DNA from 2 places in the Gracilibacillus sp. JCM 18860 genome. Region 1 is predicted to be linked to the other one. Evidence: a T-box and tRNA genes for the amino acid it is inferred to sense, from the RefSeq annotation. Region 1 holds a T-box; the other holds one or more tRNA genes.
The links. The T-box of region 1 lies ahead of ileS (isoleucine--tRNA ligase). A T-box ahead of a tRNA ligase gene usually reads a tRNA of that ligase, here a tRNA-Ile.

Region 1 (7,348 bases):
GTGCATGGGAGCACGCCGAAAGAAAACGAGCAATATTAGCCCCATACTATGAAGAGCTGGGAGAAGAATCATTTGAAACAGAATTACTTCGGGCAAGCTATCCAATTAAATTTGTGAAAATCGAGCACCCAGATGTTCTCGGTGCTTTTCTTTCTTCAGGCATTGAACGAAAAAAAATAGGAGACATTAAGATCCATCATGGTGAAATCCAAATACTTGTCTCCAAAGATATTTCGACATATCTTTTATCAAACATTACCTCGATAAAAAAAGCTAGTGTTCAATTTGAGCCGATTTCACTGTCAGACCGAATGGTTAATAGCGACAATTGGGTGGAAAAAACGACTACTTGTGCTTCTTTACGCCTAGACGTATTGATAAAGGAAATGTACCAAGTATCACGTCAACAAGCCCTTGACCTCATTAAAAAAGGATGGGTAAAGGTCAATTTTCAAAAAATCGAACAGCCATCCTATTTTTTAGAGGAGAGGGATATGGTATCGGTGCGCGGAAAAGGTAGAACGAGGCTAACAGAAATACAAGGAAAAACAAAAAAGGACAAATTAAGAATCACTTTCGAAAAATTATTATAAAAATGCAGGATTTTTTGTGTTTTTGTCAAATATGTATGGTACTATAGTTAAAAGTACTGACTTGAATGAAGGAGGTGGCCGGTGTGCCATTAACACCATTGGATATTCATAATAAAGAATTTACCAGAGGGTTCCGTGGGTACGATGAAGATGATGTCAATGAATTCTTAGACCAAATTATTAAGGATTATGAGGCAGTGATTAAAGAAAAGAAAGAGTATAAGGAGAAAGTTGAACAATTAGAAGAAAAACTAAAACATTTCTCTAATATCGAGACAACTTTAAATAAATCTATTCTAGTTGCCCAAGAAACTGCAGAAGAAGTGAAGGAAAATGCTAAAAAAGAATCAAAATTAATCATAAAAGAAGCAGAGAAAAATGCTGATAGAATTATTAATGAAGCTTTACATAAATCAAGAGCGATTGCACTTGAAGTAGAAGAATTAAAAAAACAAGCAAAGGTTTTCCGCACAAGGTTAAGAATGATGGTAGAAGCACAGCTTGATTTGATTGACAATGATGATTGGGATGGCTTATTTAAAGTTGAATTAGAGAATGAGGAATTAGAAAAGGCGGAAGAAGCCAATAATTAAGAAATCATACTTGACGTTTTATCTGAAATTCTCTATAATTTATGCATTAATATCCATTATAAATACAGCGATTGGGACAGTATATTGATAACAGGTTATTCATAGCGAGTTAGGGATGGTGGGAGCCTAATATAGCGTATCAATAGAAGATCACCCATGAGTTGCTATCCTGAAGTAATTGGATGTGTAGGGATAGTCGATTGATTCACGTTACGAATAGAAAGTGGATAATTTACTGGAAATTATCTATTAGGGTGGTACCGCGAGCTCCTCTCGTCCCTTTTGGGATGTGAGGAGCTTTTTTAATCTAATGAAGGATACGAATCGTTTAGGGATGACAGAAAAAGGAGGAAATATAGTGGAATATAAACAAACGTTAAATATGCCTAAAACAGATTTTCCGATGCGCGGAAATCTTCCAAACAAAGAGCCTAAAATGCAAGAGCAATGGGATGAAGAAAAGCTATATGAAAAAGTCCAAGCAAAAACAAAAGGTAATCCATTGTTTATTCTTCATGATGGACCGCCATATGCAAATGGCGATATCCATATGGGCCATGCTTTAAATAAAATCTTAAAGGACTTTATCGTCAAGTATAAGTCGATGGCTGGATACCATGCACCTTACGTACCCGGATGGGATACACATGGCCTGCCTATTGAGCAAGCATTAGCCAAAAAGAAAGTGAATCGAAAAAAGATGACCATTGCCGAATTTCGCCAAAAATGTGCGGAATATGCATTAAAACAGGTAGATAATCAACGGGTTCAATTTAAACAGCTAGGTGTAAGAGGGGATTGGGAGAATCCATATATTACACTGAATAAGTCCTATGAGGCTGCACAAATTAAAGTGTTTGGAGAAATGGCGAAAAAAGGCTATATCTATAAAGGACTAAAGCCAGTTTACTGGTCCCCATCTTCTGAATCTGCCCTTGCAGAAGCAGAGATCGAATACCAAGATAAACGTTCAGCATCTATTTACGTTGCCTTTGATGTAAAGGATGGCAAAGATTTATTAGATGGTGATGAGAAATTTATTATTTGGACAACAACACCATGGACTATTCCAGCAAACCTAGCTATTTCCCTACATCCAGATTTAGAGTATGCAGTAATAAAAACGGCAAACCAAAAATTTATTATTGCTCATGACATGCTAGGCCAAGTGAATGAAACCTTAGAATGGAAAGATGCTGAGGTTATCCAAACATTTAAAGGGACAGAAGCAGAAAACATTGTCGCCAAACACCCTATCTATGATAGAGATTCACTAATTATTCTTGGCGATCATGTTACAACCGAAAGCGGTACAGGACTTGTTCATACGGCACCTGGACACGGTGAGGATGACTTTATTGTCGGAAGAAGATATGGATTAGATGTTCTATGTCCAGTAGACGAAAAAGGTTATTTCACAGATGAAGCGCCTGGATTTGAAGGACTATTCTATGACCAAGCAAATAAAGTGGTAACAGAAAAATTAACAGAGACTGATGCCTTATTAAAAATGGAGTTTATTACACACTCCTATCCACATGATTGGCGCACAAAGAAACCAACGATTTTTCGTGCAACGAATCAATGGTTTGCATCAATTAAAGATTTTCGCGAAGATATCTTAACTGAAATTAATCGAATTAACTGGATACCTAATTGGGGAGAAACCCGTTTGTATAATATGGTTCGTGATCGAGAAGATTGGTGTATTTCAAGACAAAGGACTTGGGGCGTTCCTATTCCTGTATTCTATGGTGAGGATAAAACCCCGATTATCACTGATGAAACGATTGCTCATGTTGCTAATTTGTTTAGAGAACACGGATCCAACGTTTGGTTTGAATGGGAAGCAAAAGATCTGTTACCAGACGGATTTACTTCTGAACATAGTCCAAATGGTACTTTCACGAAGGAAACCGACATTATGGATGTTTGGTTTGATTCAGGCTCTTCCCATGAAGGTGTTCTTGAGGAAAGAGAGGCATTACAACGACCTGCGGATGTGTATTTAGAAGGTTCTGACCAATACCGTGGCTGGTTTAATTCTTCTATCTCAACAGCAGTTGCGGTGACGGGGAAAGCCCCTTACGAAACAGTAATTAGTCATGGATTTGCTCTTGATGGACAAGGAAGAAAAATGAGTAAATCAGTTGGGAATGTAGTAGTCCCAGCGAAGATTATGAAGCAATATGGTGCAGATATTCTACGTTTATGGGTTGCCTCTGTTGATTATCAAGCAGACGTACGAATCTCTGATGAAATTATTAAACAAACATCTGAGGGATATCGAAAAATTCGTAATACCTTCCGCTTTTTATTAGGAAATTTAGCTGATTTCCGTTTAGAACACAAAGTGGCGGATGATAAGTTAGAAGAAATCGATCAATTTATGCTATTGAAGCTCCAAAAAGTAATAGATAAATCATTAAATGCCTATGAGAATTATGATTTTTCAACAGTTTATCAAACCATCCATAATTTTTGTAGTATTGAATTGAGCTCATTCTATCTAGATTTTGCAAAAGATATTCTCTATATTGAAGCAGAGGATCATCCGAGAAGAAGAAGTATTCAGACAGTGTATTATGAAATAGTTACTTCATTAGTAAAGCTTTTAACACCAATCTTAACACATACAATGGAAGAGGTTTGGTCTTTTATTCCGGATGTCCAAGAAGAATATGTCCAGTTATGTGAAATGCCAAAAACAAGAGATCTAAGTAATGCAGCTCGATTAGAGAAAAAATGGGATAGCTTTATGAAAGTGAGGGATGATATTCTTAAAGCATTGGAAGAGGCGCGTTCTGAAAAAGTAATAGGAAAATCATTGGAAGCTTCAGTTATTATCCAACCGAACAGTGAAGAAACAGCTGCAATTCTACAAAATATTCCATTTTTGCATCAGCTGTTAATCGTTTCTGAAGTTCAAATTGTCGATGAATTAACGGATGGTAAAGCTTATGAATTTGTTACAGTGAAAATTATGAAGCATCAAGGAGAAACATGTGAACGTTGTTGGGTTGTTTCTGATTCCGTCGGTGAAAACAATGACCATCCGACACTTTGCGCTAGATGTGCATCTGTTGTTAACGAACATTACACAGAAGCATAAAGATGGAAAAACCAACTACCATGACAAAAAGGTAGTTGGTTTTTTATTGGCGAAGTATGCGGAATAGGAGGAAAAAGGTAAGTTATTAGATAAAGTGGGTGAAAGCCTTGATTCCATTCTAATTATTATATTTAATAAGAACATGATATAATAATTTTTAGTGTTGAGTATTAAATTGAAGGAAAGTTGGAGGTTAAAGCTATGTGGGTTTATCTCGTGGCATTTGTCGTCATATTATTAGATCAGTTAACAAAATTATTGGTAGTAAAAAATATGGAATTAGGTGAGCGGATTACAGTAATAGAAAATTTCTTTTACCTTACATCACATAGGAATACTGGAGCAGCATGGGGAATATTATCAGGCCAAATGACATTTTTTTATATTATTACAGTAATCGTGATCGGATTTGTTATCTATTATATTCAAAAACATGCGAAAGAGAGTAAATTACTCGGGCTGGCATTAGCACTCATACTGGGTGGTGCGATTGGTAATTTTATTGATCGTCTCTTTCGCAAAGAAGTAGTAGACTTTTTTGATTTTTACATAGGTAGCTATAATTACCCAATTTTTAATATTGCCGACTCCTCTTTAGTAATTGGGGTAATAAGCATCTTTATTTTTACAATCTTGGACGAACGCAACAAGAAAAGGAGCAAGAATTCATGAACAACTTTCAATATAAAGTAGAAAATAACGAAAAAGGCATTCGAATTGACAAGCTTCTAGTAGACATTACAGAGGATTACTCAAGGTCGCAGATCAAAACATGGTTTGATAAAAAGCTTGTACAGGTTAATGATCATGTCGTAAAACAAAACTATAAATGCCAAATCGGTGATGTAATAAAATGGGATATTCCAGAGGTGGAACCACTTGAGGTGAAGGCCGAAAATATTCCAATAGATATTGTTTATGAAGATAGTGATTTGATAGTGATAAACAAAAAGAGTGGTATGGTTGTTCATCCCGCTGCAGGGCATTATGAGGATACATTAGTTAATGCACTGCTTTATCATTGTCAAGATCTATCAGGTATTAATGGAGTAGCGAGGCCAGGCATTGTACATCGAATCGATAAGGATACGAGTGGTCTATTAGTTGTGGCGAAACACGACATAGCTCACGAGAAGTTAGCAGAACAATTAAAAAACAAAAAAATGAGACGTGAATATAAAGCATTAGTCCATGGAGATATTCCTCATGAATATGGCACAATAGATGCTCCGATCGGGCGAAGTGTGAAAAATCGCCAAATGATGGATGTTGTAGAAAATGGTAAACAAGCAATCACACATTTTGAAATATTGGAAAGGTTGCATGGTAAGTTTACCTTCATAAAATGTATATTAGACACCGGAAGAACTCACCAAATTCGGGTTCACATGAAATATATCGGTTTTCCTATAGTTGGTGATCCCAAATATGGACAAAAAAAATCGATAGATGTAGAAGGTCAAGCATTGCATGCATATAAATTAACCTTTACCCATCCGATGACAGAGAAAGAACTAACATTTGAAGCAGGTCTTCCAGCAAAATTCGAACAGGTTTTAGATAATATTCGAAAAAGTTATTGACGAAAAACTCATTATTTGTCATAATATATTTAATATCATAAAGACCTTTTAAAACAGTCCTGTGAGGCTGGAAAAGGAGCAGAGATAACGTTGTACGGTATACGTGTATCTAAAAAGCCTTATTCCCTCACGGAGAATAAGGCTTTTTCTATGCTGTAATATCCAAAAATTTTACGAAACACTATAACGTTCCTAAAAGGAGTTTTTATGATGAATAAGAAAGCAAATGTAATGGATGCCAATGCCATGAAACGTGCATTGACAAGAATTGCTCATGAAATATTGGAAAGAAACAAAGGGGTAGAAGGACTCATGCTTGTCGGAATTAAAACAAGGGGAGTTCCTATTGCCAACCGCTTAAAAGAACGAATTAAAGAAATTGAAGGAGTAGAAATACCGATAGGTGAATTAGATATTACACTTTATCGAGATGATTTGTCCCATGCTGGTGATTTAAATGAACCACAGTTAAATGATGCAAAACTAAAAGAACAAGTAACCGATAAAAATGTCGTTCTTGTGGATGATGTTCTCTATACTGGTCGTACGGTTCGAGCAGCAATGGATGCCATCATGGATCATGGAAGGCCTTCCCAAATACAGCTTGCTGTGCTTGTAGACAGAGGACACCGAGAACTGCCAATAAGGGCTGATTTTATTGGGAAAAATATTCCTACCTCTCAAAATGAGATTATAACAGTTGAACTGGAAGAAATTGATCACGAAGATCATGTGATCATATATGAAAAGAATAAGTAACCTTTAAGAAAGTACAGAGATGCTTGCAAGGTTGCATGGAAGATAAGCGTGTATATATAGGACACGTCTACCTCTTTGCGATTTTGCAAAGGGGTTTTTTTATGGCCTAAAGTAGGAAATTAGAAAATTCAGATAGCAAGTGGCAAAAGATGGACCAAAATATCAAAATGGCTGATTTTAATATTTAGCAGAAGGAGGCTCTTCGAATGAAACATTTTGTTTCCATGCAGGATCTGACTAAAGAGGAAATACTCACGCTTGTACTTCAAGCAAACAGGATCACAGAGAATGGGGTAAAGCCAATGCTAGGACAATACTTTGTTGCAAATCTTTTCTTTGAACCAAGCACACGTACAAAGATGAGTTTCATTGTTGCCCAAAGACGGTTAGGGATCGAGGTATTAGACTTTGCTTCGGAGATTTCAAGTGTAACGAAAGGGGAAAGCTTATATGATACTGCTAGAACATTTGAATCGATTGGAGCAAACCTAATAGTTATTAGACACCAAGAAAACAATATCGCCAAAAAGCTTGCTGATTCCATTAACATCCCTGTGATTAATGCTGGGGATGGCACTGGAGAGCATCCTACTCAATCATTACTCGATTTAGTCACTATTTATCAGGAGTTCAAAAGCTTCCAAGGTCTTAAAGTAGTAATTGCAGGAGATATCAAACATAGTCGTGTTGCAAGGTCAAACGCTATTG
Region 2 (7,348 bases), 450 kb from region 1:
TTATTATAGGATTTGATATTGGCGCATATGCATTACCTATTTTAGGTATTGGTGCATTTTTATTATTTTTCTTTAAAGAGAAACGAATTACCAATATTGGTTTAACCATTTTCGGATTTGGTGCCTTGTTTTTTGGTTTAGAGTTAATGAGCTCTGGACTTAAACCATTACGAGATTTACAAGCATTTCACGATTTAACCGTAAGTATGTCTAATAATCCAATACTTGGCGCTGTCATTGGGACTGTGTTTACCATTGCTGTTCAAAGCTCAAGTGCAACCATTGGAATACTACAAAGCTTGATGCTTGAGGATGCTATCCAATTAAAGGCTGCTTTACCGGTACTATTTGGTGATAACATCGGGACAACGATTACAGCAGTTTTAGCATCGATTGGAGCAACTATTGCGGCTAAACGTGCTGCATTAACACATGTAATCTTTAATGTAATTGGAGCAACGATTGTCATTACATTTATTCATTTTTATACGATTATGATGGAGCATATCCAGGCAGCATTAGAACTGAATCCTGCCATGACGATCGCTTTTGCACATGGAATCTTTAATGTGCTGAATACTATTATTCAATTTCCATTTATCGGATTATTGGCTCTGATCGTGACAAAGATTATTCCAGGAAAAGATACCGAAGTCGAATATAAAGCAAAGCATTTAGATCCAATTTTTATTCAACAATCGCCATCTGTTGCACTAGACCAAGCTAAATTCGAAGTCATTCGAATGGGTGAATATGCAATAAGAGGACTAGAAGAGACAAGCTCCTTTTTAAATACGAAAAATAGCAAAAATGCTGATATGGCGCAACAATTGGAAGGTGCGTTAAATAATCTAGACCGGGAAATCACAGCCTATTTAGTTCAATTGTCGGGGTCGACCCTATCAGACATAGAAAAGACCGATCACTCTGCATTAATTAATGCCGTTCGGGATATTGAACGCATAGGTGATCATTATGAGAATATTATTGAGTTGATTAATTACAAAATGTCGAATAAGGTAGATATTACAGAGCAAGGCATGATAGATTTAAATGAAATGTTCGATCTAACCATTATAACGGTAAAGGAAGCTATTAAAGCATTAGAGCAAATGGATAGGGAAGCTGCTTTATCCGTTGTACAGAAAGAAAATGAAATTGATAAAATGGAAAGAAGATACCGTAAAAAGCATATTATTCGTCTGAATGAGGGAGTTTGTACAGGAGCAGCAGGAATTGTATTTGCAGATATTATTAGTAATTTAGAGCGAATAGGAGACCATGCTGTGAACATTGCCGATGAAGTGCTTGGTGGCAAACATAATTAATCTTTTCGGGGTAACAAGCTTAGAAAAATGCTTGTTATCCCGAAATCCTTCTTCTTTAAATAAAAAAGTTCAAAAAAAGTATTGACGTTATATTTTTTATATGGTAAATTATTAAATGTCGCTTCAGTAAATACATAATTTTAATCCACAGTAGCTCAGTGGTAGAGCTATCGGCTGTTAACCGATCGGTCGTAGGTTCGAATCCTACCTGTGGAGCCATGGCGGTGTAGCTCAGCTGGCTAGAGCGTACGGTTCATACCCGTGAGGTCGGGGGTTCGATTCCCTCCGCCGCTACCAATTTCTTAGACGATGGCGGTCGTGGTGAAGTGGTTAACACATCGGATTGTGGTTCCGACATGCGTGGGTTCGATCCCCACCGGTCGCCCCATCATTATATATTTAGAGAAGAAGGACCCTTAGCTCAGTTGGTTAGAGCTATCGGCTCATAACCGATCGGTCGCAGGTTCGAATCCTGCAGGGTCCACCATATTTTTACACGGAGGAATACCCAAGTCCGGCTGAAGGGATCGGTCTTGAAAACCGACAGGGGCTTCACGGCCCGCGGGGGTTCGAATCCCTCTTCCTCCGCCATTTATACATAACTAGGACAGTGTCTAAAAACAGAATAAAAAAATTGGCTCGGTAGCTCAGTCGGTAGAGCAACGGACTGAAAATCCGTGTGTCGGCGGTTCGATTCCGTCCCGAGCCACCATTCTCAACAAGCGAACGTTAAAGCTTGTTTTTTTATTTATTATAAAATTAATTTCACTTGATGGAAAACCTTTCATACTATAGTGAATAAATGCTAATTATTTGCAATCTATTCTGACTATTTGATAATATTTGAATTGGAGAGGTTAGGAACCTTCAAACTAAAAAATAGGAGGAATAAACATGGCAAATTTTACTTTACCAGATTTACCTTATGCATATGATGCACTCGAGCCACATATTGATAAGGAAACAATGAACATTCATCACACTAAACATCACAACACTTATGTTACGAAATTAAACGCTGCACTAGAAGGTCATGATGATTTAGCAAATAAATCAATCGAGGACATTTTAGCAAATCTTGATGCAGTACCTGAAAATATTCGTACAGCAGTTCGTAATAATGGTGGCGGACATGCCAACCACAGTTTATTCTGGACATTGCTATCAGCAAATGGTGGTGGTGAGCCAACTGGGGAATTAGCTGACAAAATTAACGAAGCATTTGGTAGCTTTGACAAGTTCAAAGAGGAATTTGCAAATGCTGCAGCTGGACGATTCGGCTCAGGCTGGGCTTGGCTAGTAGTTGACAATGGTAACTTAGCTATTACAAGTACACCAAATCAAGATACTCCTATTTCTGAAGGGAAAACACCAATTCTAGGTCTTGATGTATGGGAACATGCTTATTACCTAAAATATCAAAATAAACGTCCTGATTACATTGCAGCGTTCTGGAATGTAGTAGATTGGGATAAAGTTGCAAGCTTATATAATGAAGCAAAATAAAAAAAGGAAAAGAAGTGCTCATCGTAGCACTTCTTTTTTGCTTGCAAATTTTTTACAGGAAGTAAAGCGACGAAGCATAAATTTTGAAATTCAGAGTATTAGAAAAGCTAACGAAAATAGCTCGAATGCGAGTTTTTCTAATAGGCGCAAAATTACTTCTTCACCCCTTGATCGGTTTCTAACTTTATTTTCGTATATCTCATTTAAACTGGAAAAGACTATAGATTATAGGCTTTAAATGAGGTGTAAGAAAATGCAGTTATTTCCAAGTAAAAAACCTTCCATACCAGTAAGTAGAGATTTAAAGATATTACTGATTATCGGTGGTTTATACGCACTTTCCACTTTTATCTCCAACACATTTGTCAATGTGTTCTTATGGAAGCAATCAGGAGACTATATGGATATTGCCACCTATAACCTTTTTATTTATTTGCTACAACCAATCTCCTTTTTTGTCGCTGGCAAGTGTGTGAAGCATGTAGATCGGACACTGATTATTCGAATAGGTGTAATCTTTTTGTCCATTTTTTACATGGTGGTACTCCTTCTAGGAGAAAAAGCCGTTAATTATACTTATATGCTTGGCGCTATATTAGGAATTGGCTACGGCTTTTATTGGTTAGCTTACAATGTGTTAACCTTCGAGGTAACAGAACCAGAAACACGAGACTTATTTAATGGGATACTTGGATCCTTACAATCCTTTGGTGGAATGGTCGGACCCTTACTTGCTGGCTATATCATCACACTGATGGATAATTTCAAAGGATATAGCACGATTTTCTTTTTATCTTTTTTTCTTTTCTTTTTAGCGATTGTTTGTTCGTTTTATCTAAAGAAAAGAACAGCAACAGGTCGTTTCTTTATCCGCGAGGTTTTCAAAGAAAGGAAGCATAATACGAATTGGCGTAGTGTGCTATTCGCCCACCTTACACAGGGATCAAGAGAAGGATTGTTTATTTTTATTATTACAATTTGGGTGTATATTGAAACAAATAGTGAGCTTTCGCTTGGTCTTTTCAATTTTTTGATCTCCCTTTGTTCCTTTATTAGCTATTACTTTGTCTCAAAGATGGTTAGCAGCAAAAAAAGAAAAGCAGCCATTTTCTATGGTGGTCTAGCTTTATATTTAGCCGTGTTACTTTTTGTGTTCCCAACCAGCTATGTCACCATTCTTCTCTATGGCGTCATCATAGGGGTCAGTTTTCCATTATTTAATGTCCCATTTGTTTCTCTCACGTACGATATAATCGGAAAATCTAAAAATGCTGGAAATTGGAGAGTAGAATATATTATTATTCGTGAGGTGTTCATTAATATTGGAAGAGTGCTTGCGATTATTGTCTTTATTGTGAGTGTCTCCTTTTTAGATCCAATCTTCATTATTCCAGTATTAATGCTTGTCTTTGGTGGCGGTAATTTCCTTTCCTATTTCTTTATCAGAAAAACATCAATTTAATTTTCCCAATTCTTCTTCCATGCTATAATAAGTAAGTATGCATTTGTCAGGATAAAATAGTAGAGGGGGAAGGATATGGGCAAATACTTAAACTTTAGGCAAAAAAAGAAAAAAGTGAAAAAAAAGCGATCACAGCTACCACTACGTTTAAATATTTTATTCGTTAGTGTTTTCCTGATTTTTTCCTTATTAATTGTCCAGCTTGGGGTTGTGCAAATTTTAAACGGAGAAGAAGCGCAACGAGAAATTGATCAAACAGAAAACACTCCTTCTGAAAAACCTGTGCCACGTGGGTTGATGTATGATCGAAACCATAACTTAATACTGGATAATAATCCAGTCAAATCCATTACGTATACACCACCCAAGCATGGTCAAACAGCAGATGAGAGACTAGAGCTAGCGGAAGATTTAGCAGAATATATTACGATCATTAAAGATCAAGAAGAACTAAAAGAAGAAATAACAGAACGAGACAAAAAAGAATACTGGTATATTCAAAATACAGAAGAAGTCGCAGACCGCTTAACGGAAAAAGAGAAGGAGCTAGAAGGTGGAGACAAGTATCAGGCTGAATTGAATGCCATTACAGCAGAGGATCTTGCCACAGTCGACTGGACTCCTGAGCTATTAAATATTATTGCGATTAAAAAGGAATTGGATCAAGCACATGAGTTATCCCCACATATTGTCGTTAACGAGGGGATAACAGATGAAGAATATGCAAAAGTTGCAGAACATCTGCATGATCTTCCAAATATTGATGCAACCATTGATTGGGAACGTGATAATAACTATGAAGGAACATTAAGTGCATTTATCGGAAGTATCACGTCATCAGAAGAAGGGATACCGAGAGAGAATAGTGATTACTATTTAGCTAATGGCTACACCTGGAATGATCGTGTCGGAACGAGTGGATTAGAACAGCAATATGAGCATGTACTAAGAGGAAGAAAAGAAAAAGTCCAATACACCACGAATAATGACGGAGAAGTAGTCGGCTCAGAAGTCGTTGTCGAAGGACAACGAGGCAAGGATCTTATATTAACAGTAGATATGGAGCTTCAACAACAGGTGGATAAGATCGTCGAAGAAGAGCTACGAACGGCTATTAACCATCCGGTTAATAATAATGGTTATTTAGAAGATGCAATGGCAGTTGTGATGAATCCACAGACAGGTGAGATCCTTGCAATGTCAGCTATAAGATATGATCGTGAAAATAAAGAATATGTAAATAATGCTTACCGTACAATTTATGATGCCCATGCTCCTGGTTCTGCTATTAAGGGAGCTACGATGCTGGCAGGCTATCAGAGTGGTGTGATAGATATCGGAACAAGATTAGATGATGGGGTAATAAAGATAAAAGGAACAAAAGAGAAAAGTTCATGGAAAAATCTTGGAGATAATATTTCTGATTTGTACGCACTAGAACAATCCTCCAACGTTTATATGATGAGAATCGCAATCAAAATGGCAGGTGCAACGTATCGATATAATGAACCACTGTACAATTTTGATTATGGCGCGTTTGGAGAGTTGAGGAATTATTTTAAACAGTTTGGTTTAGGTGTCGAGACAGGGATTGATATGCCGTTTGAAGCAACAGGTGTTACGGGATCGAATGGATTACCAGGTAATTTCCTCGACTTGTCGTTTGGGCAATTTGATACCTATACAACCATGCAATTAGCGCAATATGTTTCTACGATTGCGAATGGTGGATACCGAATTAAACCACATCTCGTAAAAGAAATCAGAGAGCCATCAACAGAAGATGGAAAATTAGGCTCTGTCTTGAAGACGATGGAGCCTGAGGTAATAAATCGTATTGAGATGGATGACAAATATATTGAACGTGTTCAGGAAGGCTTCCGTCTAGTATTTACACAGGGAACTGCACAAAGACTGTGGAAGGATGTTCCCTATGAAGTTGCGGGAAAAACAGGTACTGCAGAAAATCCTCAATACAAGGATGGAGAGTTAGTCGCAAATACAGAGAATTTATCTCTTGTTGGCTATAGTCCCGAAGAGAACCCAGAGGTAGCTTTTGCCGTAATCGTACCAAAAAACGGTACAGGTGCTGGTCAATATGAAATTAATCATAAGATAGGGAAACGTATTATTGAAGCATATTATGAAGGAAAATCTGCTGACGAAGACAACGAAGAAGAATAAATATAATGATACAAAGCATATAGCCTCGGCTATATGCTTTTTTCTATGAAAATTACCACATAATCTGTCGAATTTACATAGTCTTTACAATTGCTTAATAGTGAATTAATAGTTTTGCGTTACTATGTAGTAGAAGCAAGATCATAGCTTTTATAAAAACAATTGTAGGGGGAAAAACAATGAGTAAATGGAAGTTAATGATGTTGGTAGCTGTCACTCTATTAACAGTAGGTTTGTTAGCTGCTTGTGGAAATGCTCCAGATGATGCGGGCTCAGATGAAAATAATGAAGCAAATGCATCAGAAAATGGCGAAGGATCTGGTGACGAAGGCTCAGAAGATGGAGAGGTTTCTGGACCAGTCAATATTGATGGTTCTTCAACCGTTTTACCGATCATGGAATATTTAACGTACGAATATAATCAAGAAAATCCAGAAGTAGAAACAGCACTTAATTCATCCGGTTCTGGTGGTGGATTTGAAAAATCTACTGTTGGTGAAATTGATTTAAGTAATGCTTCTCGTCCAATTAAAGATGAAGAAAAAGCCACTGCTGAAGAAAATGGCATTACCTTACATGAAATTGAATTAGCTTATGACGGTTTATCTGTAGTGGTAAGTCAAGAAAATGATTTTGTTGAAAACTTAACAATTGATCAATTAAAACAAATCTTCCTAGCGGATGGTGGAGCAACGAAATGGTCTGACATTAACCCAGAATGGCCAGAAGAGGATATTGTTATTTATAGCCCAGGACACGATTCCGGAACGTTTGATTATTTCAATGAAGTAATCCTAGAAGAAAATCCTATGCGTGAAGGCGAAAATGTCACACTATCTGAAGATGACAACACATTAGTAACAGGTAT

Region 2: it encodes a tRNA-Ile, which carries the amino acid that the T-box ahead of ileS (isoleucine--tRNA ligase) is inferred to sense. The anticodon was not compared.

The regions. Positions count from the first base shown of each region.
Region 1 covers NZ_AP043868.1:206,430-213,777, forward strand. Annotated here, with positions in the region: gene ACZ5R4_RS01130 (YlmH family RNA-binding protein) at 1-593, shown strand, start outside; gene ACZ5R4_RS01135 (DivIVA domain-containing protein) at 677-1,186, shown strand; T-box leader at 1,245-1,470, shown strand; gene ileS (isoleucine--tRNA ligase) at 1,545-4,298, shown strand; gene lspA (signal peptidase II) at 4,500-4,970, shown strand; gene ACZ5R4_RS01150 (RluA family pseudouridine synthase) at 4,967-5,881, shown strand; gene pyrR (bifunctional pyr operon transcriptional regulator/uracil phosphoribosyltransferase PyrR) at 6,092-6,640, shown strand; gene ACZ5R4_RS01160 (aspartate carbamoyltransferase catalytic subunit) at 6,847-7,348, shown strand, end outside.
Region 2 covers NZ_AP043868.1:652,166-659,513, reverse strand. Annotated here, with positions in the region: gene ACZ5R4_RS03515 (Na/Pi cotransporter family protein) at 1-1,328, shown strand, start outside; tRNA gene ACZ5R4_RS03510 (tRNA-Asn) at 1,473-1,547, shown strand; tRNA gene ACZ5R4_RS03505 (tRNA-Met) at 1,549-1,625, shown strand; tRNA gene ACZ5R4_RS03500 (tRNA-His) at 1,641-1,716, shown strand; tRNA gene ACZ5R4_RS03495 (tRNA-Ile) at 1,739-1,815, shown strand; tRNA gene ACZ5R4_RS03490 (tRNA-Ser) at 1,827-1,919, shown strand; tRNA gene ACZ5R4_RS03485 (tRNA-Phe) at 1,965-2,040, shown strand; gene sodA (superoxide dismutase SodA) at 2,223-2,834, shown strand; gene ACZ5R4_RS03475 (MFS transporter) at 3,088-4,296, shown strand; gene ACZ5R4_RS03470 (peptidoglycan D,D-transpeptidase FtsI family protein) at 4,372-6,480, shown strand; gene ACZ5R4_RS03465 (PstS family phosphate ABC transporter substrate-binding protein) at 6,660-7,348, shown strand, end outside.